4 regions of the Enterobacter mori genome follow, and region 1 is predicted to be linked to each of the others. Evidence: predicted binding sites of a transcription regulator. Region 1 holds the regulator's gene; each other region holds the start of a gene.
What was found. Region 1 encodes Fur, which represses iron uptake genes when iron is present. Its sites were predicted from a motif close to ATAATAATGAGAACNACTATCAA; they were not measured.

Region 1 (7,498 bases):
AGCGGAAGGTCTGATCGACATGATCGTTTACGATGGTCAGATCCAGCTTGTAATGCTCTGCAATGCGTTTCCAGTATTCAATACCGGAGCCGCCCAGCGGATCTACACCCAGCTTCAGACCGGCTTTCTGGATGGCCGCCATATCGACGATATCCGCCAGCCCTTCCACGAACGGCTGAACCAGATCCTGCTCTTTCACATGACCGGACGCCATGGCGGCATCCAGAGAAATACGTTTAACGCCTTTCAGATCGTCGGCTAACAGGGCGTTCGCACGGTCTTCCACCACTTTGGTGACGTTGGTGTCTGCCGGGCCACCGTTAGGCGGATTGTATTTAATGCCACCGTCGTCTGGCGGGTTATGAGATGGCGTAATGACGATACCGTCAGCCTGTGCGCCACCTTTTTTGTTGTGCACAAGGATTGCGTTAGAGACCGCAGGCGTTGGCGTGAAACCGTTGTTCTCCTGAACAATCACATCCACACCATTCGCTGCCAGCACTTCCAGTACGGAAATAAACGCCGGTTCAGACAGGGCGTGAGTATCTTTCCCTACGTAGCATGGACCGGTGACGCCATTTTTGGTGCGCTCTTCCGCGATGGCCTGGGCAATGGCCAGAATGTGCGGTTCGTTAAAGCTATGGCGCGCCGCACTGCCGCGGTGACCAGATGTACCAAACTTCACTGCGTGTTCTGCGTTGCCCACGACCGGCTTCAGTACGTAATACTGCGCAGTCAGTTGAGCGACGTTAATCAAATCGCTTTGTTGTGCAGGTTGGCCTGCACGGCTGTGATTTGCCATTGCCTGGTCCTTTTGATGCAAGGGTTAAATTGTACCGCAAACCTTTTCAATCAATTCCGCCGGGAACTGCATGGACTGCATGATATGTTCAACCATGCTGCACTTGCGGCCCGTATTGGTATTGGTGATGACCCAGTACGGTGTGCCAGGGACATGTTTAGGTTTGGTTTGATTGCCATTTTGCAGCAGCGTCTGTTCGTCGCCCGCGAAATAGACACGGGTGCGACCGTGCAGCGACTCGGTCGCTTCAGCAAACGCGTTGTTATCCAGTGAATGAAGTGTAGACAGCACCAGCATAAAGCGGTTAACCGCCTTTTTCTGCTCTGCATATTCATCAGACAGCAATAGTTCACGTACTGCGCGCACTTTATCCTTTGCCGGTATCACGGCAGGTTTTGCTTGTGCAACAACGCTCGGCTGAGACACGACATCTTTTGTGACAGGGGTAGCAGGCTGTGAGGCGGCGGAAATTTTAAGCATACGCCGTAAAATGTCGGACGCGCTCTCCCCGATATGCCGCGTCTGGCTGGCAATAAACTGATAGAGTTCGTCATCAACTTCGATTGTTTTCATCTTAATCCAGTGCGATATCTTATCTGAATACAAGTCGTTGGGATTATAAGGTCAAATCCCAACAGCGGATAGCGTCAAACCCGGCAGGCGGCAAAAGTCAGATTAAACTGGATCCTTGCAGCCGGGCGGCAGAATGGTCAACATGATACCCTAACCTGACATACGTAAAAAAAGAACTTTGCCATGAAATTGAATACCCGAGCGCAATCTGCACAATCGCCGAACAATAATTCTCCCATCGTACTGGTTCACGGGCTGTTTGGTAGCCTGGATAACCTGGGCGTGCTGGCGCGCGATCTGGTTTCCGACCACGATATTTTTCAGGTTGATATGCGCAATCACGGTCTTTCCGGGCGTTCCGACGAGATGACCTACGCGGCGATGGCGCAGGATCTGCTGGATACGCTGGATGCACATAGCCTGCAAAAGGTAACGCTGATCGGGCATTCCATGGGTGGCAAAGCGGTGATGGCCCTGACGGCGCTTGCGCCAGAGCGTATCAACGGGCTGATTGTCATTGACGTCGCGCCTGTGGATTACAACGTCCGTCGTCACGATGAGATTTTCGCCGCTATTAATGCGGTCACAGACGCGGGTGTCGCGACGCGCCAACAGGCTGCCGCCGTGATGCGTGAGCATCTGGATGAAGAAGGCGTCGTGCAATTCCTGCTGAAGTCATTCGTCGACGGGCAATGGCGTTTTAACGTGCCGGTGCTCTGGGAGCAGTACAATAACATCGTGGGCTGGGAAACCGTCCCCGCGTGGCCACACCCTACCCTCTTTATTCGCGGCGGAAATTCTCCTTATGTTACCGATGCCTACCGCGACACGCTCCTGGCCCAATTCCCGCAGGCCCGAGCCCATGTGATCGCCGGTGCCGGGCACTGGGTTCACGCCGAAAAACCGGACGCTGTACTGCGCGCCATTCGTCGCTATCTCTCTGATACTGCAAATTGATTAAAAAGAGAGCGACTGGAAGGTTGTGGGCTTCCAGTCGTTGGCGTGCCGTTTTCGGTGATGTATGATGGCGCGCTTATCGCCCGGGCATTAGCAGGGCGGCGTATTTCCCCCGAAGTCTCAGAATCATGGCCAAAGAACAAACGGACCGTACGACACTAGATCTGTTCGCGAATGAGCGTCGACCGGGACGACCGAAAACGAATCCGCTCTCGCGCGATGAACAGCTGCGTATTAATAAACGCAACCAGCTTAAACGCGATAAAAATCGTGGGCTTAAGCGTGTCGAACTGAAGCTGAACGCCGATGCTGTCGATGCACTGAATGAGCTGGCCGAGGCGCGTAACATCAGCCGCAGCGAACTGATTGAAGAGATGTTAATTACTCAACTTGAGACATTGCGCAGCAAGGCATAAGTCTGAAAATCCCCTTTATGACCCTTTTCATGTAGCACAGAGTGCAGTCCTGCGCGATAGCAGTTTCCGCGGGGTTGCCTGTTCTGCTATTATTGCCCTTATCCGTGGACAAATTGCGCCACCATACCATTAAGTTTCAAGAGGTTATTTTACTCATGGCAATCATCGGCATTTTCTTCGGCAGTGATACCGGCAATACCGAAAATATCGCAAAAAACATTCAAAAACAGCTCGGTAAAGACGTTGCCGATGTGCACGACATCGCCAAGAGCAGCAAAGAAGATCTCGAAGGCTATGACATCCTGCTGCTGGGTATCCCGACCTGGTACTACGGTGAAGCGCAGTGTGACTGGGACGATTTCTTCCCAACCCTGGAAGAAGTTGACTTCAACGGTAAGCTGGTCGCGCTGTTCGGTTGTGGCGACCAGGAAGACTACGCAGAATACTTCTGTGACGCATTGGGCACCATCCGCGACATTATTGAACCGCGCGGTGCTGCTATCGTGGGCCACTGGCCAACGGCGGGTTACCACTTTGAAGCCTCTAAAGGCCTGGCAGATGACGACCACTTTGTCGGCCTGGCCATCGACGAAGACCGTCAGCCGGAACTGACCGCTGAACGCGTTGAGAAATGGGTTAAGCAGGTTCGCGAAGAACTGAACCTCGACGACATTCTTAACGCCTGATTTCACGGTGGCGCAACTCCGGTTGCGCCCGTTTACCAGGTAAAACCGATTAAATTAATTGCTACAAACTTTTAACTTTTTCGTTCAGACCTGTACAATATCCCCCTGGTAAAAAGTGGATGCCATCGAACAAGTTTGTTGGTGATACCACGTTTTTATAAGCATACTTTGCTTGAGACTTGCAGTTTTCATTTAGCCATGGCAGTTCTATAATGAGACGCAATATCCCAAGTGCATTTTCTGTCACTTCTTCTTTAGAAGTGAATCGTTTAGCAACAGGACAGATTCCGCATGACTGACAACAATACCGCATTAAAGAAGGCTGGCCTGAAAGTAACGCTTCCTCGGTTAAAAATCCTTGAAGTGCTTCAGGGGCCAGACAATCACCATGTCAGTGCGGAAGACCTCTACAAACGTCTTATCGACATGGGTGAAGAGATTGGGCTGGCAACCGTGTATCGTGTGCTGAACCAGTTCGATGACGCGGGCATTGTTACCCGTCATAACTTCGAGGGCGGTAAATCCGTTTTCGAGCTGACCCAGCAGCATCATCACGATCACCTGATCTGCCTCGATTGTGGCAAGGTTATTGAATTCAGCGATGATTCCATCGAATCACGCCAGCGTGAAATCGCCGCTCGTCATGGGATTCGCCTGACCAACCACAGCCTGTACCTGTACGGTCATTGTGCTGAAGGCGATTGCCGCGAAGACGACCACGCGCACGACGCGAAATAATATCGTGTTTATACTCTGAGCCAGCCGTAAGGTTGGCTTTTTTTTTGCGCAAAAAAGCCCGGTGGCGCTGCGCTTACCGGGCCTACGGGCTATGACACCTTTGTAGGTCCGGTAAGCGCAGCGCCACCGGGCGTAAAGCAACTTATTTATTGTTACTGCGAATCTCGCTCCAAATCTTATCGCAACGCTTCGCCACTTCCTGATCGTTACCGGTTTTACGCGCCTGAATGCAGGCCTGGTAATCCATCACGCGGACGTTTTCCTGCGTCGCAAACTGCTCATGCGCTTTCTCTTTCTTCAGCACGTTCAGCACGCTCTGGCAGGCTTCGATTTTCTCCGGCGACCCTTCCGCTGTATTGATACAGGCGCTATAGGCCTCCTTCAGGCGGGAATCTTCTTTTGGTGCCTCAGTCTGAGCACACGCCACCAGCCCTGATGCCAGCAACGCGACGATTACGATTTTTTTCATCATGTGCAGTCTCCATACCGGCGGGACATTGCCCACCGGTGTGTTCATCAGAAGATAGTGAATGGCGCGATGACCATGAATTTCACGTCACGTTCATCCTGGAAGATGTTGCCGTAACCGCCCGCGTAGCTCGGGATATCGGAGTGGTTGTCATACTGCGTGAAGTGCAGTTTGAACATCGTCCCTTTTGCACGTCCATCCTGCAGGGTGTAGATCGCATCCAGGCTGTAAGAAGACTCTTTCAGACGATAGTTTGGATCGTAGTACGCGTCCGGTGTCGCCATATCTGCAGGTTTTGCGTCCCAGGCGTAAGCGTAAGATGCCCCCACAGCCCAACCCGGCAGGTTCCAGTTTTTCAGGTCATACATTGCACCGAAGAACACGGCTTTTTCGCCGTCGGCGTTGAAGTCAGAGCGGTTATCCCACCAGATATCGAGACGACCATTTGAGGACGCATAGGTTGGCGTCATACGCTGCAGGAAATAGCCCTGCTGCCCTTCAGCCTTCACCCATGTCCCTTCCAGACGTAAATCAACCTGGCCCACTTTGTAGCCGAAGGTCAGCGCCTGCAGCCATGCAGTGCCGTCATAGATATCGTTAACGGTGCCATTGCTGGCTTTATCGCGCGTGCCGTAGAACTGGTAGCTGGTGCTCAGCGGGCTGCCTGCAATATCAAATTTGTAGCTGGCTTTAGCAAAATACTGATCGATATAACCTTCCGCCTGACCAAATGCAGCTTCCAGGACCAGATCGTTTTTGAAGTCGTATTTCGCGCCCAGCGAGTGGAGGTAATCGACTTTGGTTTTCTTATCGTTCTGGTAGAACTTGTCCATCTCAATGTGCCACGGTGCTTTGTACTCGTTGGTCCACATATAGGAGAAGCTCAGCGCACCCGCATCGCCGTAGTCAAAGTTAGCCCCGGCCTCCGCGCCCTGGTAGGTACCCGGCATAAAGCTCCAGTGCGGCGCTAACAGTGTTTGACCGGTTGGCTGAATATAGCCCCCACGTGCCCACACCGGGCCGTATTTGAATTTCGCTGCTGCCTTGTACAGGCTGACACCGCTTTTATCGCCAGACCAGTCTTCTTTATACGCTTTGTTACTGGAGGAGAAGGCGATTTCGTTCGGGTGTCCGCTGTCGCCGTTTTCAGCCATTTCAATGGCGGTGAAGGCAGCAATATCCAGACCGAACATATCCGCGGCATAGCCTGACTGGAAGTCCAGGTTAGCGTTCCAGGTGGAGTGAGAAAGGTTGGTTTTGTATTTGTCTTCAGTGACGTCTTTACGGTCACGCTCACGCTGCCAGTAATAAATACCGCCCGTGAGGGTAGAATCTTCGATGAAACCCGCGGCCTTTGCCTCTGGTGCTACCACCAGGCCCGATATTGCTGTCACACCGGCGATAGCCAGCGCCAGCGCACTACGTTTGCCACTGAACGTACGCATAGATTATTCCTCTTTGACGAATTAAAACGCCTCAACGGCGAAAATATAAAAGACCAAAAGGTCAGGGGTAGTTAGAAATACCCTCGAATTAACTACCGCCTTTAGGTTATTTTTCGCGACGCGAATTATCAATGCTTTTCCGTGGGCAAAAGTCAGGATTATGACGAAGTGCACATAATTCGTAGTGCTTTGTAACATTTAGAGGAGAGCGAGGATTGGCGGGGAAATATCAGAAATTTCAGCGGGTAGCGCAGGCACTTACTGTTTATTTTTCATCCTTTTTGTATTTCGGAGAAGTACAAACTTTTTTTAGAAAAATAAGTAGCACCACATTGACCTAATATTTTAGCGGCTTATCTTTAAGCCCTGGCTTAATACCATGATCATAAATAAAAAAAACGCCGCAATAAGCGGCGTTTGTCTCTCCTTGACCAGAGCAGCAATATTATTCGCCGATCTTAGCCCAGGTGTCACGCAGGCCGACGGTACGGTTAAATACCGGTTTTTCTGCGGTGCTATAACGGCTGTCCAGGCAGAAGTAACCTTCACGCTCGAACTGGAACGCTTTACCCGCTTCAGCCGCTTTCAGGGACGGCTCAGCGTAACCCTGCCTGATAACGAGTGATTCCGGGTTAATGGTCGCCAGGAAATCTTCAGCCGCGCCTGGGTTAGGCACGCTGAAGAGACGGTCGTACAGGCGGATTTCGACAGGCAGCGCATGCGTCGCGCTCACCCAGTGAATAACGCCCTTCACCTTACGACCATCAGCAGGATCTTTACTCAGCGTTTCTGCATCGTAAGAACAGAAGATGGTGGTGATGTTACCTTCTGCATCTTTCTCAACGCGCTCAGCTTTAATCACGTACGCATTACGCAGACGGACTTCTTTACCCAGCACCAGACGCTTGTACTGCTTGTTCGCTTCTTCGCGGAAGTCAGCACGATCGATCCAGATCTCGCCGCTGAACGGCACGTCGCGGGTGCCCATCTCCGGCTTGCTCGGATGGTTAGGCATAGACACCAGCTCGCTCTCGCCCTGCGGGTAGTTTTCGATAACCAGTTTAACCGGGTCGATCACCGCCATCGCGCGCGGAGCGTTTTCGTTCAGGTCTTCGCGAATGCAGGACTCCAGAGATGCGATCTCAATGGTGTTGTCCTGTTTGGTGACACCAATACGTTTGCAGAACTCGCGGATAGACGCGGAGGTATAACCACGACGGCGCAGACCGGAGATGGTCGGCATACGCGGGTCATCCCAGCCTTCAACGTGCTTGTCGGTCACCAGCAGGTTCAGCTTACGCTTGGACATCACGGTGTATTCCAGGTTCAGACGAGAGAACTCGTACTGACGCGGATGCACAGGAATGGTGATGTTATCCAACACCCAGTCGTACAGACGACGGTTGTCCTGG
Region 2 (7,498 bases), 1.8 Mb from region 1:
GTCTTTCAGTTTCTGTGCCAGCAGCTTAGTTTTAGGCGCTTCTACAGAGAATGATTCGACAACGATCAGACGATCCTGACGTACCAGTTCGGACAGGATGCTTTTCAGCGCGCCGCGGTACATCTTTTTGTTAACTTTTTGACTGTGGTCCTGTGGACGCGCAGCGAAGGTCACGCCACCTGAACGCCAGATCGGGCTCTTGATAGAACCTGAACGCGCACGGCCGGTACCTTTCTGGCGCCATGGCTTTTTGCCTGAACCAGTTACTTCAGCACGAGTCTTCTGAGCACGAGTACCCTGACGAGCACCAGCTGCATAAGCAACAACAACCTGGTGAACCAGCGCTTCGTTGAAATCACGACCGAAGGTAGTTTCGGAAACAGTCAGCGCGCTCTGCGCGTCTTTCAATACTAATTCCATTGCTATCCCCTTACGCCTTCACAGCTGGTTTAACGATCAGGTCGCTACCGGTTGCACCCGGAACTGCACCTTTAACCAGCAGCAGGTTGCGCTCAGCGTCAACACGTACTACGTCCAGGCTCTGAACGGTTACACGTTCGTTACCCAGCTGACCTGCCATTTTCTTGCCTTTGAACACTTTGCCCGGAGTCTGGTTCTGACCGATAGAACCCGGAACGCGGTGAGACAAGGAGTTACCGTGAGTAGCGTCCTGGGTACGGAAGTTCCAGCGCTTAACGGTACCAGCAAAACCTTTACCTTTAGAGGTACCGGTTACGTCAACTTTTTTAACGTCAGCAAACAGCTCAACGCTAATGTCTTGACCTACGGTGAACTCTTCGCCTTCAGCAAGACGGAATTCCCACAGACCACGGCCAGCTTCAACGCCAGCTTTAGCGAAGTGACCCGCTTCTGGTTTGGTTACACGGTTAGCTTTTTTAGCACCAGTGGTCACCTGAACAGCGCGGTAGCCATCGTTAGCCAGATCTTTGATCTGAGTAACGCGGTTTGCTTCAACTTCGATTACGGTTACTGGGATAGAAACGCCATCTTCTGTGAAGATGCGGGTCATACCCACTTTTTTACCGACTAAACCAATCATTGTATCAACCTCTCAATCGCTCGATGACCTGATCAACCCAGGCTGATCTGCACGTCTACACCGGCAGCCAGATCCAGACGCATCAGAGCATCAACGGTTTTCTCAGTTGGCTCAACGATGTCAACCAGACGCTTGTGAGTGCGGATTTCGTACTGATCACGCGCGTCTTTGTTGACGTGCGGGGAGATCAGAACGGTGAAGCGCTCTTTGCGGGTCGGCAGCGGGATCGGACCACGGACTTGCGCACCAGTGCGCTTAGCAGTCTCGACGATTTCCGCGGTTGATTGATCGATCAGACGATGATCAAACGCTTTAAGGCGGATACGGATTCTTTGGTTCTGCATGAGACCAGAGCTCCAATTATTTTATAAACGAAAATGATTACTCCTCAAACCCATTACGATTGATGGGAGAGTGTAACCGTTCTTACGTAGCTCCCCAATTGGGAGCATTGTTGAGTAACAAAATGAGTTACTCCGGTTCAGTTCGAACCAGCCGTCAATTACGACAAGCCCGCGCATTATACGTAAATCAGAGAAAGACGCAAGTGCCGTTTAGAAATTAAGCGTTAAAGGCGCGGTATGCGTAAGAACTCGCAACTTTTTACGCAATGTATCCCTTCTCGAATCTTTGTCTGGAGCCCCTACGCAATTGTGGTTTTTGTAGATTGTCGGGCAGGACGATTATAACGAGGATGCACTCAAACCCTGTTGAGGCCTTTTCCATGTTAACCACCCTCCCCTTTCTGCTGTTCTATTTTTCGCTGACTGCCTTTCTTGTATATGCAGATATCCGCTGCGGCCTGCTTCCCAATAAATTTCTCTGTCCGCTGCTCTGGGTGGGCCTGCTCTTTCAGCTCTGTATCCATCCTGATTTTCTGCCGAGTGCGGTGGTGGGTGCGATGGCAGGATATGTTGGCTTTGCCGTTATTTACTGGGGCTATCGGTTTTTCTTTCACCGCGAAGGGATGGGCTACGGCGATGTTAAGTACCTGGCGGCATTGGGCGCCTGGCATGGCTGGTACGTATTGCCGCTGCTGGCGTTGGTCGCCGCGCTGATGTCACTTATGTGCCTTCTCATCCTCTCTTTAGTGCAGCCTGATAAACAGACATTAAAAAACCCACTGCCTTTTGGGCCATTTCTGGCGGCAGCGGGTTTATGCGTTGGCTGGGAAAACCTGATTAGCTTTCCACTTTGATCTGCGACTGAAGGTAGTTCTGTAGGCCAATTTTGGTAATGAGATCCAGTTCAGTCTCCAGCCAGTCAATATGGCCTTCTTCATCGGCGAGGATCTGGATCATCATGTCACGACTAACATAATCATGGACGCTGTCCGCGTAGGCGATGGCTTCTCGAAGATCTTTTGCGCCTTCGAGCTCCAGTCTGAGATCGGAACGCAGCATCTCCTCAACATCTTCACCGATGCCCAGTTTGCCGAGATCCTGCAAGTTTGGAATGCCTTCGAGGAATAAAATACGCTCAATATATTTATCGGCGTGCTTCATCTCATCGATGGATTCATGGTATTCAACATCATTGAGGCGAGTCAGTCCCCAATTTTTGAACATTCTTGCATGGAGAAAATACTGATTGATTGCGACAAGCTCATTTCCCAATAATTTATTGAGATAACTTATGATTTTAACATCACCTTTCATTATATAGTCCCTCCGCTTCCACTCATTGAAGCGTAGATCGGGCTACAGGGATGTCAAAAAAAAGATATGGGCTTACGCGATCTCTTTGAATTCCGGGATCTGCATCAATTCGTCCTGCATAATCTCACGCGCTGCGCGAACGCATTTACCGCATTGATTTCCCACCGGAACAAACTTGCGAAGCTGCTGGAAAGACTGTGGCTGAAACTGGCGAACGGCCTGACGTATTTTTTTGTCACTCACACCATTACATAAACAAACGTACATAAAAACTCCCGTTCAAAATATGCGCAAAGTGTAAGTGAGAATGGTTATGATTACAATAGCACAAACGCCGGGATGCGAAACGGAACCAGGCAAAAAATGCGAAAATTTGTGACAGGTTCAAAACGCCAGAAAACAAAAAAGGACGCCGAAGCGTCCTTTTTTATTCAGGGATAATTAATTAGCCCAGAACTTTAGCAACAACGCCCGCGCCAACGGTACGGCCGCCTTCACGGATTGCGAAACGCAGACCGTCGTCCATCGCGATTGGGTGGATCAGAGTCACAACCATCTTGATGTTGTCGCCTGGCATTACCATCTCAACGCCTTCTGGCAGTTCGATGGTACCGGTCACGTCAGTTGTACGGAAGTAGAACTGTGGACGGTAGCCTTTGAAGAACGGAGTATGACGGCCGCCTTCGTCTTTGGACAGGATGTACACTTCAGATTCGAACTTGGTGTGTGGCTTGATTGAGCCTGGCTTCGCCAGAACCTGACCACGTTCGATTTCTTCACGTTTGATACCACGCAGCAGAACACCAACGTTCTCACCAGCACGGCCTTCGTCCAGCAGTTTGCGGAACATTTCAACGCCAGTACAGGTAGACTTAGCAGTCTCTTTGATACCAACGATTTCAACTTCTTCGCCAACTTTGATGATACCGCGCTCTACACGACCGGTAACAACGGTACCACGACCGGAGATGGAGAATACGTCTTCGATTGGCAGCAGGAATGGCTTGTCAATCGCACGCTCTGGTTCTGGGATGTAAGAATCCAGGAAGCCAGCCAGTTCGATGATTTTCTCTTCCCACTCTGCTTCGCCTTCCAGCGCTTTCAGCGCGGAACCACGAACGATTGGAGTGTCGTCGCCTGGGAAATCGTACTGAGACAGCAGTTCACGAACTTCCATCTCTACCAGTTCCAGCAGCTCTTCGTCATCAACCATGTCGCATTTGTTCAGGAACACGATGATGAAAGGAACGCCTACCTGACGACCCAGCAGGATGTGCTCACGAGTCTGAGGCATAGGGCCGTCAGTCGCAGCAACAACCAGGATCGCGCCGTCCATCTGCGCAGCACCGGTGATCATGTTTTTAACATAGTCGGCGTGGCCTGGGCAGTCTACGTGTGCGTAGTGGCGAGTCGGGGTGTCATATTCAACGTGAGAGGTGTTGATGGTGATACCACGAGCTTTTTCTTCTGGTGCGTTATCGATCTGGTCGAATGCACGAGCAGCACCGCCGTAGGTCTTAGCCAGTACGGTAGTGATTGCAGCAGTCAGGGTAGTTTTACCATGGTCAACGTGGCCGATAGTACCAACGTTAACGTGCGGTTTTGTACGTTCAAATTTTTCTTTAGACACGGCTATATTCCTTACTATAGTGCTCTCCCCTTCGGAGAGAGCACGGGACTTAGGTTTTAATCCTGTGGATTACTTACCACGGGCTTCAATAACGGCCTGAGCAACGTTGTTAGGCGCATCATCATACTTCAGGAATTCCATGGTGTATGATGCACGACCTTTGGTCAGAGAACGCAGCTGAGTTGCATATCCGAACATTTCAGACAGCGGAACTTCAGCGTGGATCTTAACGCCAGTTACTTCAGATTCCTGACCACGCAGCATACCGCGACGACGGCTCAAGTCACCGATAACGTCACCGGTGTTCTCTTCAGGAGTTTCTACTTCAACCTTCATGATCGGCTCAAGCAGAACTGGTTTTGCTTTCTTAAAGCCTTCTTTAAAGGCAATAGACGCAGCCAGTTTAAACGCCAGTTCAGAGGAGTCAACGTCGTGGTAAGAACCGAAGTGCAGACGAACACCCATGTCAACAACTGGATAGCCAGCCAGAGGGCCCGCTTTCAGCTGCTCCTGGATGCCTTTGTCAACGGCAGGGATGTATTCACCAGGAATTACACCACCTTTGATGTCGTTGATGAACTCGTAACCTTTAGGGTTAGAGCCCGGCTCCAGTGGGTACATGTCGATCACAACGTGACCGTACTGACCGCGACCACCAGACTGCTTAGCGTGTTTACCTTCAACATCGGTAACTTTAGAGCGAATCGCTTCGCGGTAAGCTACCTGAGGTTTACCCACGTTCGCTTCAACGTTGAATTCACGCTTCATACGGTCAACGATGATGTCCAGGTGCAGTTCACCCATACCGGCGATGATGGTCTGGTTAGATTCTTCATCAGTCCATACGCGGAATGATGGATCTTCTTTAGCCAGACGGCCCAGAGCCAGACCCATTTTTTCCTGGTCAGCTTTGGTTTTTGGTTCAACGGCGATAGAGATTACCGGCTCTGGGAATTCCATACGCTCCAGAATGATCGGGTGATCTGGGTTACACAGGGTGTCACCAGTAGTCACGTCTTTCAGACCGATAGCTGCAGCGATGTCGCCCGCACGAACTTCTTTGATCTCTTCACGTTTGTTAGCGTGCATCTGTACGATACGGCCAAAACGCTCACGCGCCGCTTTCACGGAGTTCAGGATGGTGTCACCGGAGTTAACCACACCAGAGTAAACGCGGAAGAAGGTCAGGTTACCCACGAATGGGTCGGTAGCAATTTTGAACGCCAGTGCAGAGAACGGCTCGTCATCACTTGCGTGACGCTCAGCCGGAGTATCTTTACCGTCGTCCAGGATGCCGTTGATCGCAGGTACGTCAACTGGGGATGGCAGGTAGTCAATTACCGCATCCAGCATCGCCTGAACACCTTTGTTCTTGAACGCAGAACCACAGGTTACCAGGATGATTTCGTTGTTCAGAACGCGCTGACGCAGAGCTTTCTTGATCTCTTCTTCAGTCAGTTCTTCACCACCCAGGTATTTCTCCATCAGCTCTTCAGAAGCTTCAGCAGCGGACTCGATCAGGTTCTGGTGCCATTCGTCAGCCAGGTCCTGCATGTCTGCTGGGATATCTTCGTAAGTGAAGGTAACGCCTGCGTCTTCTTCGTTCCAGTTGATGGCTTTCATTTTCACCAGGTCGATAACACCGGTGAAACCTTCTTCAGCACCAATTGCCAGCTGCAGCGGAACAGGGTTCGCGCCCAGACGGGTTTTGATCTGACCAACAACTTTCAGGAAGTTAGCACCCATACGGTCCATTTTGTTAACGAACGCGATGCGTGGAACTTTATATTTGTTCGCCTGACGCCATACGGTTTCAGACTGTGGCTGAACACCACCAACTGCGCAATAAACCATTACCGCGCCGTCAAGAACACGCATGGAACGTTCTACTTCGATGGTGAAGTCAACGTGGCCCGGGGTGTCGATGATGTTTACGCGATGCGGTTCGTACTGCTTAGCCATACCTGACCAGAATGCAGTAGTCGCTGCGGAGGTGATGGTAATACCACGCTCCTGCTCCTGTTCCATCCAGTCCATGGTGGCTGCGCCGTCATGAACTTCACCGATTTTGTGGTTTACACCGGTGTAGAACAGAATACGTTCGGTAGTAGTGGTCTTACCGGCGTCGATGTGCGCACTGATACCGATGTTACGGTAGCGTGCGATGGGTGTTGTACGAGCCATTTGATTCCTCGTTTGTTTCTTTAGGCGTTCAGTTAAGTTACCCAGAGCGGGCGGCTTCTCTGAAGCGCCCGCCTGGTGACTAATACTCCGAAGGGATTACCAACGGTAGTGTGCGAACGCCTTGTTGGCTTCTGCCATACGGTGAACGTCTTCACGTTTCTTAACTGCAGTACCTTTGTTTTCTGCAGCATCAGAAAGTTCGTTCGCCAGACGCAGAGCCATGGATTTATCACCGCGTTTACGAGCAGCTTCAACGATCCAACGCATTGCCAGAGCATTACGACGGACCGGACGAACTTCAACTGGAACCTGATAAGTAGAACCACCAACGCGGCGGGACTTAACTTCTACAGTTGGGCGAACGTTGTCGAGAGCGACTTCGAAAGCTTCCAGTTCATTTTTACCAGAACGCTGAGCCAGGGTCTCAAGCGCGCTGTATACGATTGCTTCTGCAGTAGATTTTTTACCATCTACCATCAGGATATTTACAAATTTTGCCAGCAGTTCTGATCCGAATTTCGGATCTGGAAGGATTTTACGCTGACCAATGACGCGACGACGTGGCATGGGAATACTCCGTTGTTAATTCAGGATTGTCCAAAACTCAAAGAGTTTAGTGTGACATTAAGATAAATCAGTTTGGCCTTACTTAACGGAGAACCATTAAGCCTTAGGACGCTTCACGCCGTACTTGGAGCGAGCCTGCTTACGGTCTTTAACACCTGAGCAGTCGAGCGCACCACGAACGGTGTGGTAACGAACACCCGGAAGGTCTTTAACACGACCGCCACGGATCAGGATCACGGAGTGCTCCTGCAGGTTGTGACCTTCACCACCGATGTAGGAAGTCACTTCGAAACCGTTAGTCAAACGCACACGGCATACTTTACGCAGTGCGGAGTTTGGTTTTTTAGGAGTGGTGGTATATACACGAGTACATACGCCACGTTTCTGCGGGCAGGCTTC
Region 3 (7,498 bases), 660 kb from region 1:
TCACGACGCTTTGGCAATGTGGGCATGGAGCTTTTCGATTTGCGTCAATTTGATACAGACGAAGTGCTCCAGCAGGTGCTTGATAAAGGGACGACGAAGTACCGGTTGACGTATAACGACCGTGCCTTGCAGTTTTTCCGCACCTTTGTTGAGGCCACAGAAAAAGCCAACTACTTTGAACTGCCTCCGGCGAACAGCTGGGAATTTATTCCCGAAGAGACCCCTTTATCCGCGCAGGCAGAGGTTGTGGCAAAAGGTGCAGATTGCAGCTTTGCATTTCAACCTATCGTCGATCCTTTTATGCAGCAGATTGTCTCCTGGGAAGCGCTGATTCGTACGCCTGAAGGGGATTCACCTGCGGCCTATTTTCAGACTCTGCCGCGAGACGCGCTTTATGACGCCGATCTGAAGAGCAAGCAGGTTGCGCTGTCGATGGCCAGCGCGCTGGGGCTACACACCCAAACGCTGTCCCTCAATCTGCTGCCGATGACGCTGGTTAACGTGCCAAACGCTGTTGATTTCCTGCTTACGGCCATTGAAGCGAGTGGTTTTGTGCCGGAACAGATCGTTGTCGAATTCACGGAGAGTGAAGCGATCTCCCGCTTTGACGAATTTACACATTCAGTCAGGCAGTTAAAGAGCGCGGGTATCAGCGTGACGATCGATCACTTTGGCGCAGGGTTTGCCGGACTGCAGTTGCTGGCGCAGTTCCAGCCGGACAGAATCAAGATTAATCGGGATTTGATCGCCAACGTGCACAAAAGCGGCCCGCGCCAGGCGATTGTACAAGCCATCATCAAATGCTGCACGTCCCTGGAAATACAGTTCTGCGCGGTGGGGGTAGAGCTGGCCGAGGAGTGGATGTGGCTGGAATCCGCCGGGATTTCGCAGTTTCAGGGACATCTGTTCGCCAGCCCGCGTATGGGCGGGATCCCGGCTGTTGCCTGGCCTGAGAAAAAGAACGATTTCTAAAACCTGTACATGACCCTCGAGAGTTAACTGTACGAATAGATAAATTTGGACAACAATAGATTAACGAGTGAAAGGATTTGACACCTTTCACTTGTTCATAATGGGGAGTTGGTTATACAAATGCGTTGTACAATCTGATAAGGTTGGTGCGGTTAGGTATGGAAGTTTTGAGCGTGAGGGAGTTAATGGCCTATTACAGTATCGGCGAAGTCGCCGAACGATGCGGTATCAACCCCGTTACGCTGCGTGCCTGGCAACGCCGTTATGGTTTGTTGAAGCCGCAACGCAGCGAAGGGGGCCATCGTCAGTTTGACGATGAGGATATCCTGCGTATCGAAGAGATCAAGCGCCTGATGAAAACCGGCGTCTCGGTCGGGAAAGTCAAAGCGTTACTGGAAAATAAAGAAGAGCTGACGCAGGGTAACTGGGTCTCTTTCCAGGAAGAGATGATGACGGTTCTGCGTTACGCCAGTCCGGGTAAACTGCGCGCCAAAATCGGCGAGTTCCGCCGCGATCATGCGATGGATGCGCTGATTGATAACATTATTTCTCCGGTCCGACAGCGAATGAACCAGGACCAAAATACCGTGCGTCACATGGCGAGTCTGTTTGACGGCGTACTGATCGAATTCGCGGTTGCAAGCCTCGCGGAATCCCGCAAGAAAGCCGGTAAAGACGCGCTTCTGATCGGCTGGGAATGCGATGACCGAACGCATCTTTGGCTTGAAGCCGCGCGTTTGGCACAGAAGGGCTGGCATATTGACGTGCTGGCTGAACCCATTGATTCGCCACGTCCTGAACTGTTTCCCGGGCAAAAAATCTTTGTCTGGACGGGGAAATCCCCCACGCCTCGCCAGCAGGAACAGCTCGATCACTGGCGTGAGCAGGGTTTTGCTGTTTCATTTCACCACTGATTGTAAGAGGCCTTGAGGGCCTTTTTTGTTTTTTGTTACTTCCTGTGCAAAAACTATCTCAAAAATAGGCATTTCCGATGCATATTTTATTTTTCTCCTCTTCGCCACAACTGCCGCGACGAAATGCACTATTAATCAATGCATTGAACAATTAAATCCATCCTGCCTGCATCCTTCCACAGGGTCTATGCTTAATAAAAGTCACCAAAAAGGGCGGTTTAGCCGGATGCCCCTACTGACAAGGGGTTGAAGTGATAATCGTTATCACTAACATGGTGTTATGCCCTGATGGCTATTCAGATGAGGTGGACCTATGGAACTGCATTCAGAAACCTTTAATCCGGCCGATTTTGCCTGGCGCGGTTTAACGCTCACGCCAGCGGCGGCGGCACATATTCACGAGCTGGTGGCGAAAAAGCCTGAGATCCTCGGCGTGCGTTTAGGCGTCAAACAGACAGGATGCGCAGGTTTCGGTTACGTGCTTGATACCGTCACCGAACCCGACAAAGATGACCTGGTCTTCGAAACCGACGGCGCGAAACTGTTCGTTGCGCTGCAGGCGATGCCCTTTATCGACGGCACCGAAGTGGACTACGTCCGCGAAGGCTTAAACCAGTTATTCAAATTTCATAACCCGAAAGCCCAGAACGAATGCGGCTGCGGCGAAAGCTTTGGGGTATAGGCGGTACTATGTCTCGTAATACTGAAGCAACGAGTGATGTGAACACCTGGAGCGGCGGACACCTGAATTATAAAGAAGGGTTCTTCACGCAGCTGCAGACCGATGAGCTGGCGAAAGGCATCAACGAAGATGTTGTGCGGGCGATCTCGGCCAAACGTAACGAACCCGAGTGGATGCTCGAATTTCGTCTGAGCGCCTTCCGCGCCTGGCTGGAAATGGAAGAGCCGCACTGGCTGAAAGCGCACTACGACAAATTGAACTATCAGGATTACAGCTACTACTCCGCGCCCTCCTGCGGCAGTTGTGACGACACCTGCGCCTCGCAGCCGGGTGCGGTACAGCAAACCGGCGCAGAAAACAGCTTCCTGAGCAAAGAAGTTGAAGAAGCCTTTAACCAGCTTGGCGTGCCCGTGCGCGAAGGGAAAGAGGTGGCGGTGGACGCCATTTTTGACTCCGTCTCGGTGGCAACGACATACCGTGAGAAGCTGGCCGGGCAGGGGATCATCTTCTGTTCCTTTGGTGAAGCTATTCATGAGCACCCTGAACTGGTGAAAAAGTACATCGGTACCGTGGTGCCGAGTAACGATAACTTCTTCGCGGCGCTCAACGCTGCGGTGGCCTCCGACGGCACCTTTATCTATGTACCAAAAGGCGTACGTTGCCCGATGGAGCTGTCGACTTATTTCCGTATCAACGCGGAAAAAACCGGCCAGTTCGAACGTACCATTCTGGTGGCCGATGAAGGCAGCTACGTCAGCTATATCGAAGGCTGTTCCGCCCCTGTACGTGACAGCTATCAACTGCACGCGGCGGTGGTGGAAGTCATCATTCACAAAGACGCCGAGGTGAAATACTCCACGGTGCAAAACTGGTTCCCGGGCGACGGCAATACCGGCGGCATTTTGAACTTCGTTACCAAGCGCGCGCTGTGCGAAGGCGAAAACAGCAAGATGTCCTGGACCCAGTCGGAAACCGGCTCGGCGATTACCTGGAAATACCCGAGCTGCATCCTGCGCGGGGATAACTCCATTGGTGAGTTTTACTCGGTGGCGCTGACCAGCGGGCATCAGCAGGCCGATACCGGCACCAAGATGATCCACATTGGTAAAAACACCAAATCAACCATTATCTCGAAAGGGATCTCCGCCGGGCATAGCCAGAACAGCTATCGCGGGCTGGTGAAAATCATGCCGACGGCCACCAATGCGCGTAACTTTACCCAGTGTGACTCGATGCTGATTGGCGCTGACTGCGGCGCGCATACCTTCCCGTACGTCGAGTGCCGTAATAACACGGCCCAGCTTGAGCACGAAGCGACCACGTCGCGCATCGGGGAAGATCAGCTCTTCTACTGTCTGCAGCGCGGGATCAGTGAAGAAGATGCCATTTCAATGATTGTGAACGGCTTCTGTAAGGACGTGTTCTCTGAACTGCCGCTGGAATTCGCCGTTGAAGCACAAAAACTCCTCGCCATTAGTCTTGAACACAGCGTCGGTTAAGGAAAGCACATGTTAAGCATTAAAGATTTACAGGTTAGCGTGGAAGAGAAAGAGATCCTGCGTGGCCTCAATTTTGACGTCAAGCCGGGTGAAGTTCACGCCATCATGGGGCCGAATGGCTCAGGAAAAAGTACGCTTTCCGCGACGCTGGCAGGACGCGAAGATTACGAAGTCACCCACGGCTCTGTTGAATTTAACGGCAAAGATTTGCTGGAGATGTCGCCGGAAGAGCGGGCTGGGGAGGGCATTTTTATGGCCTTCCAGTACCCGGTAGAAATTCCGGGCGTCAGCAATCAGTTCTTCCTGCAGACGGCGCTGAACGCGGTGCGCAAATATCGCGGTCTCGACGCGCTGGACCGCTTCGACTTCCAGGATCTGATGGAAGAGAAGATCAAGCTGCTGAAAATGCCGGAAGACCTGCTGACCCGTTCGGTCAACGTCGGCTTCTCCGGCGGTGAGAAAAAGCGTAACGACATTCTGCAGATGGCGGTGCTCGAGCCCGAGCTGTGCATTCTTGATGAGACCGATTCAGGCCTGGACATCGACGCCCTGAAGATTGTTGCAGACGGGGTGAACTCCCTGCGTGACGGCAAGCGCTCGTTTATTATCGTCACCCACTACCAGCGCATTCTTGACTACATCAAACCAGACTACGTCCACGTGCTTTACCAGGGGCGCATTGTGAAATCCGGCGATTTCACGCTGGTTAAACAACTGGAGGAGCAGGGTTATGGCTGGCTTACCGAACAGCAGTAATGCACTCCAGCAATGGCACCGGCTGTTTGAAACGCAGGGGCAATCGCGTTCTGAACAGGCCCAGCAGCACCTTCAGCAGATGCTGCGTCTGGGTCTGCCCACCCGTAAGCACGAAAACTGGAAATACACACCGCTCGATGGCCTGCTGAACGGCGAGTTTGTTACGCGTCCGGCGAACGTCACTCAGGCCCAGCGAGACGGGCTGGCGTTACCTGTGGATGCGCTGCGTCTGGTCTTTGTCGACGGCGTGTTTCACCCGGAACTCAGTGACGAGACGCGACACAGCGGCTTTGAGATCGCCGTGAATGACGTTCATCAGAGTCTGGCCGCACCGGTGCAGCCGGAGGTCTTCCTGCATCTCACCGAAAGTCTGGCGCAGTCTGTGACGAATATCCGCGTGAAACGTAACCAGCGTCCGGCGAAGCCGCTGCTGCTGATGCACATCACTCAGGGTCTGGACGGCGACGAAATCAACACCGCGCACTATCGCCACCATCTTGAACTGGCGGAGGGGGCGGAGGCCACGGTGATTGAACATTACGTCAGCCTCAACGAGACGCGCCACTTTACCGGATCGCGTTTGACGGTGAATGTGGCGGCCAATGCCCAGCTTCACCACATCAAGCTGGCGTTTGAGAACCCGCAGAGCCACCACTTTGCCCATAACGACATTTTACTTGGGCAAGATGCCGCGGCGTACAGCCACAGCTTCCTGCTCGGCAGCGCGGTGCTGCGCCACAATACCAGCACCCAGCTTAACGGTGAAAACACGACACTGCGCATCAACAGCCTGGCGATGCCGGTCAAATCTGAAGTGTGCGACACGCGCACCTGGCTTGAGCACAACAAAGGCTATTGCAACAGCCGTCAGCTGCATAAAACCATCGTCAGTGACAAAGGGCGCGCGGTGTTTAACGGCCTGATTAATGTGGCCCAGCACGCCATTAAAACCGACGGGCAAATGACCAACAACAACCTGCTGCTGGGGCGTCTGGCGGAAGTGGACACCAAACCGCAGCTCGAAATTTACGCCGACGATGTGAAATGCAGCCACGGTGCGACGGTCGGGCGGATCGACGACGAGCAGATGTTCTACCTGCGTTCCCGTGGTATCGATCGGCAGGCGGCGCAGAAGATGATTATCTACGCGTTTGCTGCCGAGCTGACGGAAGCGCTGCACGATGGCGCGTTAAAACAGCAGGTGCTGGCCCGTATAGGTCAGCGTCTGCCTGGAGGCGAAGCATGAGTTTTCCCGTCGAGAAAGTACGGGCAGATTTTCCGGTTCTGACCCGTGAAGTGAACGGTCTGCCGCTGGCCTATCTGGACAGCGCGGCCAGCGCGCAGAAACCGAATCAGGTGGTGGATGCAGAAGCCGAATTCTATCGTCACGGCTACGCCGCCGTGCATCGCGGTATTCATACCCTGAGCGCCGAGGCGACCCAGCGCATGGAAAACGTGCGCACGCAGATTGCCGCCTTCCTCAACGCGCAATCGCCTGAAGAGCTGGTCTTCGTGCGCGGCACCACCGAAGGGATCAATCTGGTCGCCAACAGCTGGGGCAACGCACAGGTGCATGCGGGCGATAACATCGTCATCACGCAAATGGAGCACCACGCCAATATCGTGCCGTGGCAAATGCTCTGTGAGCGCGTTGGCGCGCAGCTGCGGGTGATCCCGTTGAATGCCGACGGAACGCTTCAGCTTGAGCAACTCGACGCGTTGCTGGATGAGCGCACGCGGCTGGTGGCGGTCACCCAGGTCTCTAACGTACTGGGGACGGAGAACCCGGTGGCGGAGATTATCGCCAGGGCCCATCAGGCGGGTGCGAAGGTACTGATAGACGGCGCGCAGGCGGTGATGCACCACGCGGTTGATGTCCAGGCGCTGGACTGTGACTTCTACGTCTTTTCCGGCCATAAGCTCTATGGGCCGACCGGGATAGGCGTGCTGTACGTTAAAGAGGCGATCCTGCAGGCGATGCCGCCGTGGGAAGGGGGCGGGTCGATGATCGCCACCGTTAGCCTGTCGGAGGGCACCACCTATGCGCGTGCGCCGTGGCGCTTTGAGGCGGGCACGCCAAACACCGGTGGGATTATTGGCCTGGGGGCGGCCATCTCTTATGTCTCCTCAATTGGCCTTGACGCCATTCAGGAATACGAACAGGTGCTGATGCACTATGCGCTTACGGAGCTTGCCAGCGTACCGGATTTGACCTTATACGGCCCGGCTGACCGACAGGGTGTGATTGCGTTTAATCTGGGTAAACATCACGCCTATGACGTGGGCAGTTTTCTTGATAATTATGGTGTGGCGGTCCGTACCGGGCATCACTGCGCCATGCCCCTGATGGCGTTTTACCAGGTGCCGGCAATGTGTCGCGCGTCGCTGGTGATGTACAACACAACGGAAGAGGTCGACAGGCTGGTGGCGGGGCTTAAACGCATTCACCAGTTGCTGGGCTAACGGAGAGGCGAAAGATGGCAGAACTGCCGGATAAAGATAAATTGCTGCGCAACTTCGGGCGTTGCGCTAACTGGGAAGAGAAATATCTCTATATTATTGAGTTGGGGCAGCGTTTAGCGCCGCTCAGCGAAGAGGCGCATAACCCTGATAATATTATTCAGGGCTGCCAGAGCCAGGTGTGGATTGTGATGAAGCAATCTGACGATGGCACT
Region 4 (7,498 bases), 2.0 Mb from region 1:
GCTATTCTCTCTTTCTTCGCGTTAGTGTAACCGTATACACACGTTTTTCTTATCAGCGTCAGAGGTCACGATCATGCGTTATCAGCCGGATAAAAATCGTTATCAGACAATGCAGTATCGCCGCTGCGGACAAAGCGGGCTGAAATTGCCCGCCATCTCGCTTGGGCTTTGGCATAACTTTGGCGATGCCACACTCATCGAAAACAGCCGTCAACTTTTACAGCGCGCGTTCGATTTGGGGATTACGCATTTCGACCTTGCCAATAACTATGGTCCTCCTCCCGGTTCAGCCGAACGTAATTTTGGGCGCATTTTGCTGGAAGATTTTCTCCCCTGGCGCGATGAGTTAATTATCTCGACGAAAGCAGGATATACCATGTGGGACGGTCCCTACGGCGACTGGGGCTCGCGTAAATACCTGATATCAAGTCTGGATCAGAGCCTGAAGCGCATGGGGCTGGAGTATGTCGACATCTTCTATCATCACCGCCCGGACCCGGAAACACCGCTTCAGGAAACAATGAAAGCGCTCGACCATCTGGTGCGACAGGGCAAGGCGCTGTACGTCGGGTTATCCAACTACCCTACGGAACTGGCGCGTCAGGCAATTGAAATCCTTGGCGACCTCGGTACGCCTTGTCTTATCCACCAGCCTAAATATTCGATGTTTGAGCGTGCCCCTGAAGCGGGTTTGCTGGATGTACTGCAGCAGACAGGGGTTGGGTGTATTCCCTTCTCTCCTCTCGCAGGTGGTCAATTAACCAACCGTTATCTGAACGGCATTCCAGCGGACTCTCGTGCGGCCAGCGGCAGCAAGTTCCTGAACCCGGATCAGCTCACCGAAGAAAAGCTGGAAAAAGTGCGCAAGTTAAACGCCCTGGCCGAACGCCGTGGTCAGAAGCTGTCGCAGATGGCACTGGCCTGGATTTTACGCCACGACACCGTAACCTCCGTACTGATTGGGGCAAGTAAAACCGCGCAAATTGATGACGCGGTGGGCATGCTGGACAATCGCCATTTCTCGGAAGATGAATTGACACAAATCGAAGAAATACTGGGCTGAACAAACTAAAGCCACTTTTAGCAAAAAGTGCTCTCACCGATGAATTCGGAGTTAAGGCGATGAAACGAGGCTTTACCAACTCGTAATATTGCGTTAACAGGCCCACAAGGCCCCGATCGTGAAGGAGAAGAGTATGTTCAGGTCACTGATTTTAGCAGCGGTATTACTGGCTTCTGCCCCGCTGGTCGCCAATGCTGGCGAGATCACCCTGTTGCCATCAGTAAAATTACAAATTGGCGATCGTGATGACTACGGCAGATACTGGGACGGTGGCTACTGGCGCGACCGTGACTACTGGAACCGTCATTATGAATGGCGTGGTGACCGCTGGCGCAGGCATGATAATGGCCTGCATCGCGGCTGGTATAAAAACAACGCCTATGAACGCGGCTACCGTGAAGGCTGGAACGATCGCGATGACCGTCGTGGCGGCTGGGGCGGACGCGGTGGTAAAGGTCATGGTCATGGTGGTCACGGCCATCGTCACTAACGTAAAAAGGAGCCTTTAGGCTCCTTTTTTGTTTTAAAGACCCAGCGCGGTTCCGACTAACAACCACAGATTCAGCGCCACCACCACGACCACAATCGCCCACCCGGTCCTTTTCACCAGCGTCGAGTTTACGAGATCGCCCATCAGTGTTTTATCGCTGGTAAAAATCAACAATGGCACCAGCGCAAGGGCAATACCAAAACTCAGCAGGACCTGGCTCATCACCAGAATGCGGGTTGGATCCAGCCCCATCAAAATCACAATAAACGACGGCAGCATGGTGACGGCGCGACGCACCCACAGCGGAATATGGAAACGCACGAATCCCTGCATCACCACTTGTCCCGCCAGCGTGCCTACCACCGTGGAAGAGAGGCCAGCAGCCACCAGGCTCAGCCCAAATATCGTTGCTGCGGCATGGCTCAGTAACGGTTCCAGCGTCAGATAAGCCTGATCGAGATCGGCAATCCCCGTGTGGCCATTAAAGTGGAAAGCGGCAGCGGCGGTGGCCATCATCGCCAGATTCACGAAACCGGCAATCGTCATGGCAAACGCGACATCCCATTTTGTCGCGGAATAGCGTTCCTTACGGGTACCACCGTGCAGATGTTGTGTCAGAGAGGAGTGCAGGTAAATCACATGCGGCATAATGGTTGCACCGAGGACGCCAGCAGCCAGGAATACCGCTTCAGAGGTGGGCAAACTTGGGATCACCATCCCTTTACTCAGCTGCGCCAGATTCGGCTGGGAGAAGATCAGCTCCACAATATAGGCTGCAGCAACGAACAGCAGCAGACCACCGATGACTTTTTCCAGCGGCTTCTGCCCGCGACGCTGCAGCATCAGAATAAGGAAAGTCGCAATCCCGGTCAGCACGGCCCCCTGCAGCAGCGACACGCCGAGGATCAGTTTAAATCCAATCGCAGCCCCTATGAATTCGGCAAGGTCGGTTGCCATAGCGATAATTTCAGCCTGGACCCAGTACAGCCAAACCGCCGGACGCGGGTAGTGGTCGCGGATCTGCTCTGCCAGGTTTTTGCTCGTGGCAATGCCGAGCTTCGCTGAGAGCATCTGGATCAGCATGGCCATCAGGTTTGCCCAGACTACCACCCACAGTAATTTGTAGCCGAAGCTGGCGCCGGCCTGAATGTTGGTCGCAAAATTGCCCGGATCGATATAGCCAATGGCAGCAATGAACGCAGGTCCCATTAATGCGAACCGCAACTTGCGCGCTGCTCTGCCACTGCTACCCTCTACGCGACTGTTTGTCATTTCTGCCTCTGAAATATAGCCTTTGCTATGTTTAATGCTATCAAAATGAGAATGATTATCAAGATCATTTGTAAGGTTTGTAATGATTTCTCTGATAGCTTTTGACAATAGATGGGCAGGTGAGATGCGGGTGCTCTAAACGAAACAAAGCTAGCGCACACTTTTGTGAAGCCTAGCACACAAACTTAACTTTTCACTCATTTACCTAACATAACAAAAATGTATTGTTGATCACTATTTTTGAGACTCGTCACAGGATGTAACTATAGTGTGTTCTTGATCTCGTTTTCTTTTCGCTTGTTACATAGAATGTGCACGAAAATTAAACCTGCCTCATATTTGGAGCAAATATGGACCGCGTCCTTCATTTTGTCCTGGCACTCGTTGTCGTTACTGCACTCGCATTGCTGGTCAGCACAGACCGCAAAAATATTCGTATTCGCTATGTTGTCCAACTGCTGGTCATTGAAGTATTACTTGCGTGGTTCTTCCTGAACTCCAACGTTGGCCTCGGCTTCGTGAGAGGCTTCTCCGAGATGTTCGAAAAACTGCTCGGGTTTGCTAACGAAGGGACTAACTTCGTCTTTGGCAGCATGAACGATCAAGGACTGGCCTTCTTCTTCCTGAAGGTGCTGTGCCCTATCGTCTTCATCTCTGCACTGATTGGTATTCTGCAACACATCCGCGTTCTGCCGGTGGTTATCCGTGCGATTGGTTTCCTGCTGTCTAAAGTGAACGGCATGGGCAAACTGGAATCGTTTAACGCCGTGAGCTCACTGATCCTCGGTCAGTCAGAAAACTTCATCGCGTATAAAGATATTCTGGGCAAAATGTCCCGTAACCGCATGTACACCATGGCGGCAACCGCAATGTCTACCGTATCCATGTCTATCGTGGGTGCGTACATGACCATGCTGGAGCCAAAATACGTGGTGGCGGCGCTGGTGCTGAACATGTTCAGCACCTTTATTGTGCTGTCGCTGATCAACCCTTACCGTGTTGATGCAAGCGAAGAGAACATCCAGATGTCAAACCTGCATGAAGGGCAGAGCTTCTTTGAAATGCTGGGTGAATACATTCTGGCAGGCTTCAAAGTCGCCATTATTGTTGCTGCTATGCTGATTGGTTTTATCGCGTTGATCGCAGCCCTGAACGCCCTGTTCGCAGCGGTGCTCGGTATCTCATTCCAGGGTATCCTGGGCTACATCTTCTATCCAATTGCATGGGTGATGGGTGTTCCGGCTCATGAAGCACTGCAGGTTGGCAGCATCATGGCAACCAAACTGGTTTCTAACGAGTTCGTCGCAATGATGGATCTGCAGAAAATTGCCAGCACGCTCTCTCCACGTGCGGAAGGCATTCTGTCCGTGTTCCTGGTTTCCTTCGCAAACTTCTCTTCCATCGGTATTATCGCCGGTGCGATTAAAGGCCTGAACGAAGAGCAGGGTAACGTGGTTTCTCGCTTCGGCCTGAAGCTGGTGTACGGTTCTACGCTGGTGAGCGTACTGTCTGCCTCTATCGCAGCGCTGGTACTTTAACTCGCAGAGTGAAAAAAACCGGGAGCTTGAAAGTTCCCGGTTTTTTTATGCCTGTAATTCGGCAAGCGGTTTGGGTTTGCCTAACAGGTAGCCCTGCAGATAATCGACACCAAAGTGCAGCAACATATCCCGCTGCGCCGGGGTTTCCACATATTCCGCAACCACACAGAGCGATTTTGTTTTCGCCAGATTACAGATCGACTGCACAATCATCGCATCCATGTTGTCGCTGCAGATATCCTTTACGAAACAACCATCAATCTTGATGATGTCGGCCTGCAGGCGCTTTAGACGCTCAAAGTTGGCATAGCCTGTTCCAAAGTCATCAATAGCAATACGGAACCCATGCTCTCTCAGCTGCTGGATATTGTTAATGCTACTGCCCGAATTGGAGAAAGCCTGTTCTTCGGTTATCTCGATGACCACGGCCTGGGGCGGGACGGTATAGCGATCGAAGAGCGCGATAATCTCCGTGGCGACCTCTTTTTGCATCAAGGTCATCGGCATCAAATTGACAGAGAAACGGGTACCGGCATGCGTGGCGGGATTATCCCGCAGCCAGACCAGTAACTTCTCAACCACAGTCAGATCAAAGCGATGGCTCAGGTTAAACTGGGCAATCAGCGGAATAAAGCGATCGGGGGTGATCATCTCTCCCTCGCTCTCCAGGCGGGAGAGGATTTCGTAATATCCTTTCCCCTCGGCATTCTGAATCGATTGGGCATACAGTTGGAGCCCGTCAGCATCAAGCGCACGTTTAATACGCCCTAACATCAGCACCCTGTCGGTGGTTTGCCCGGAGACGTCCTCAATGCTGTTTGTGAGTGCCAGAACGTTATGTGCCGCACACGACTGCTCCGCCAGCCAGCTCAGCTGGCCAAGCGTATGATGCAAATTCTCGCCATCTTCGACTTCCCCCCAGGAGGCACCAAACTCGATATCCAGCCCGGTGTTGTTCCAGTAAATCTTGCGGCTATTCAGTTGATCAATCATATGCTGCAGGCGCTCTGAGGTTTCGGGCCCTAACAGCACCAGCACCAGCTCACTTCCGGGCAACTGGAAAAGCTGTTCGTCTTTTTGCAGTAAGGGCTGGAGCGACGCGGTAATCATCCGCTTGCAGTGAACCCGCATAAGAATGCCGTAGTGGCGGCTCAGGAACTCCAGATTGTCCATTCGCAGACAACACACTTTGGCGTCAGGGTGGATAACCAGGAACTCTTCCAGCGCACGAATATTAGGTAAACCGGTCAACGGATCGGTTAGCGCCCTCTCCTGCCAGCCTTGTTTCATCCATTCGCTTCGCTGGTAGATCCGTGACATATAAAGCAAACAGATGGCGAAAGAAATCAGTACGGAGAGGATAAACGAGAGCGAGTGCCCCGACTCCACCCCGTTAAGAAAGTTGTAGTTGTAAGTCAGCAGCAGGAGCGCGGATACGGCCCAAAACAATGAGATGAGCGCATAACTCAAGCGACTGATGCCTAACGTGAAAAGAATGAAAATAATGGGCATCAAATATCCTGCAATTATAGGTGACTCAAATGGAGCACATAAAATTGCCATGAAGGCGACCAGAAGCATCAGCCAGATGACGACAAACAATGGTTTTTTATGAAAAAAGACAGGCTTCACGCTTCGCCGCCAAAATGTTCTGGCGTAGCGGGGATTAATAATCATTCTTAATGGATAATAGAACATCATGGTGAAAATCAACGCCGCACAGATCAGGCTTTGAATATCCACAACGTTGTAAATCGTGGTGCCTTCACCGAAGTAAGTAGAGATTGTCACCGGGAAATGAAATAAATAGCCAGCCAGGTACATTGATAATTTGATACCTACCGGCACCATAAAACCAAGCCAGAAAATGCGTATTCCGATGTACTTATTGGGCACGCTGTAGCGCCAGCGCCTGCCCAGCATCAGACGGATAATGCCACACGCTGCGAAAACTGAGAACGTCTGACAAAACAATAAAACTGCATATTGTAGCGGCGCTAAATCAACGATAAATATATTAGTGATGGTAAAACTTAACACAACAGGAATAACTGCCCGGCGGCCAAACAACAAAATAACAGCCAGCATGACACTTAATGGCAACCATGCTAAATAAACATCATGCCCGTTAACAATAGCGCGTGGAGAGATATAACGGGAAAAGGGCACTGCAATCAAGCATAGCCCCAGGGCAATCATAAATATTTTTACATTATTGTAAGCTTTTCTATTCATTCAGTCAGGAATTCTATTTTACCAGCGTATCATTGACCGGATGGATAATAGGTTTATTAATTGCTCGAATCAAGTTCAAGTCTATTTATAGACCCGTTTATTGATTTGAGTTGAGGTGAGGTATAGAAAAAGCGTTTTATTGCAACAAAAGCAGTATGAATATTTTACAAAGGTATAAAAAAAACCCCCGTCTTTCGACGAGGGTTCAAATTTTGGTGGAGCTAAGCGGGATCGAACCGCTGACCTCTTGCATGCCATGCAAGCGCTCTCCCAGCTGAGCTATAGCCCCACATGTTACTTTACTTACCGCACTCTGTTGGGTTCAGAGTTTGGTGGAGCTAAGCGGGATCGAACCGCTGACCTCCTGCATGCCATGCAGGCGCTCTCCCAGCTGAGCTATAGCCCCGTCGTAAAGCTGTCATGTTGACGGGCGGCATAATATGAATTCCGCTGCTGAGTGTCAACGGCAAAATCAGCCCCCACCTTTCAATCGCTGAAAAATCATGCAAATGAATCACTTTGCGAGCCTGCTCGCAGTCAGGAGTTAAGCCTGTCACGTTTTCACGTAAAACGGTGCTATAAGATGAACCACTAATTAACCCCACGAACACTCAGGAAATTGCATGATCAAGGAACGAATGACGCCAGAAGAGTTAGCCCTGCTCACTGGCTATAGCCGTCAGACCATCAATAAATGGGTACGTAAAGAAGGTTGGATTACATCGCCAAAACCAGGCGTTCAGGGTGGCAAGGCGCGTCTGGTGCATGTGAATGAAAAGGTACGGGAGTTTATCCGCAGTGCCCGCAGGGCGTCTGAGACGCCTGAAGTGCCAGACAGCGCCGGCTACGAGGGTTCACTTCATACTTTACTTCTGACACTGGCAAATGAAATGACGCCGG

Region 2: the regulator Fur is predicted to act here: its motif matches at 3,020-3,042, upstream of bfd (bacterioferritin-associated ferredoxin).
Region 3: the regulator Fur is predicted to act here: its motif matches at 2,138-2,160, upstream of sufA (Fe-S cluster assembly scaffold SufA).
Region 4: the regulator Fur is predicted to act here: its motif matches at 2,865-2,887, upstream of N2K86_RS15600 (Nramp family divalent metal transporter).

What each region holds. Positions count from the first base shown of each region.
Region 1 is NZ_CP104285.1:1,294,736-1,302,233, reverse strand. It holds gene pgm (phosphoglucomutase (alpha-D-glucose-1,6-bisphosphate-dependent)) at 1-802, opposite strand, end outside; gene seqA (replication initiation negative regulator SeqA) at 827-1,375, opposite strand; gene ybfF (esterase) at 1,559-2,332, shown strand; gene ybfE (LexA regulated protein) at 2,461-2,748, shown strand; gene fldA (flavodoxin FldA) at 2,904-3,434, shown strand; gene fur (ferric iron uptake transcriptional regulator) at 3,726-4,172, shown strand; gene chiQ (ChiQ/YbfN family lipoprotein) at 4,315-4,641, opposite strand; gene chiP (chitoporin ChiP) at 4,689-6,086, opposite strand; gene glnS (glutamine--tRNA ligase) at 6,532-7,498, opposite strand, start outside.
Region 2 is NZ_CP104285.1:4,319,007-4,326,504, forward strand. It holds gene rplD (50S ribosomal protein L4) at 1-420, opposite strand, end outside; gene rplC (50S ribosomal protein L3) at 431-1,060, opposite strand; gene rpsJ (30S ribosomal protein S10) at 1,093-1,404, opposite strand; gene N2K86_RS20485 (prepilin peptidase) at 1,785-2,258, shown strand; gene bfr (bacterioferritin) at 2,242-2,718, opposite strand; gene bfd (bacterioferritin-associated ferredoxin) at 2,791-2,985, opposite strand; gene tuf (elongation factor Tu) at 3,164-4,348, opposite strand; gene fusA (elongation factor G) at 4,418-6,532, opposite strand; gene rpsG (30S ribosomal protein S7) at 6,629-7,099, opposite strand; gene rpsL (30S ribosomal protein S12) at 7,196-7,498, opposite strand, start outside.
Region 3 is NZ_CP104285.1:1,955,881-1,963,378, forward strand. It holds gene N2K86_RS09315 (diguanylate phosphodiesterase) at 1-972, shown strand, start outside; gene N2K86_RS09320 (MerR family transcriptional regulator) at 1,158-1,886, shown strand; gene sufA (Fe-S cluster assembly scaffold SufA) at 2,200-2,568, shown strand; gene sufB (Fe-S cluster assembly protein SufB) at 2,577-4,067, shown strand; gene sufC (Fe-S cluster assembly ATPase SufC) at 4,077-4,823, shown strand; gene sufD (Fe-S cluster assembly protein SufD) at 4,798-6,069, shown strand; gene sufS (cysteine desulfurase SufS) at 6,066-7,286, shown strand; gene sufE (cysteine desulfuration protein SufE) at 7,301-7,498, shown strand, end outside.
Region 4 is NZ_CP104285.1:3,315,258-3,322,755, forward strand. It holds gene mgrA (L-glyceraldehyde 3-phosphate reductase) at 74-1,063, shown strand; gene N2K86_RS15595 (DUF2502 domain-containing protein) at 1,197-1,553, shown strand; gene N2K86_RS15600 (Nramp family divalent metal transporter) at 1,587-2,825, opposite strand; gene nupC (nucleoside permease NupC) at 3,176-4,363, shown strand; gene N2K86_RS15610 (sensor domain-containing phosphodiesterase) at 4,409-6,598, opposite strand; tRNA gene N2K86_RS15615 (tRNA-Ala) at 6,812-6,887, opposite strand; tRNA gene N2K86_RS15620 (tRNA-Ala) at 6,929-7,004, opposite strand; gene N2K86_RS15625 (YfeC-like transcriptional regulator) at 7,222-7,498, shown strand, end outside.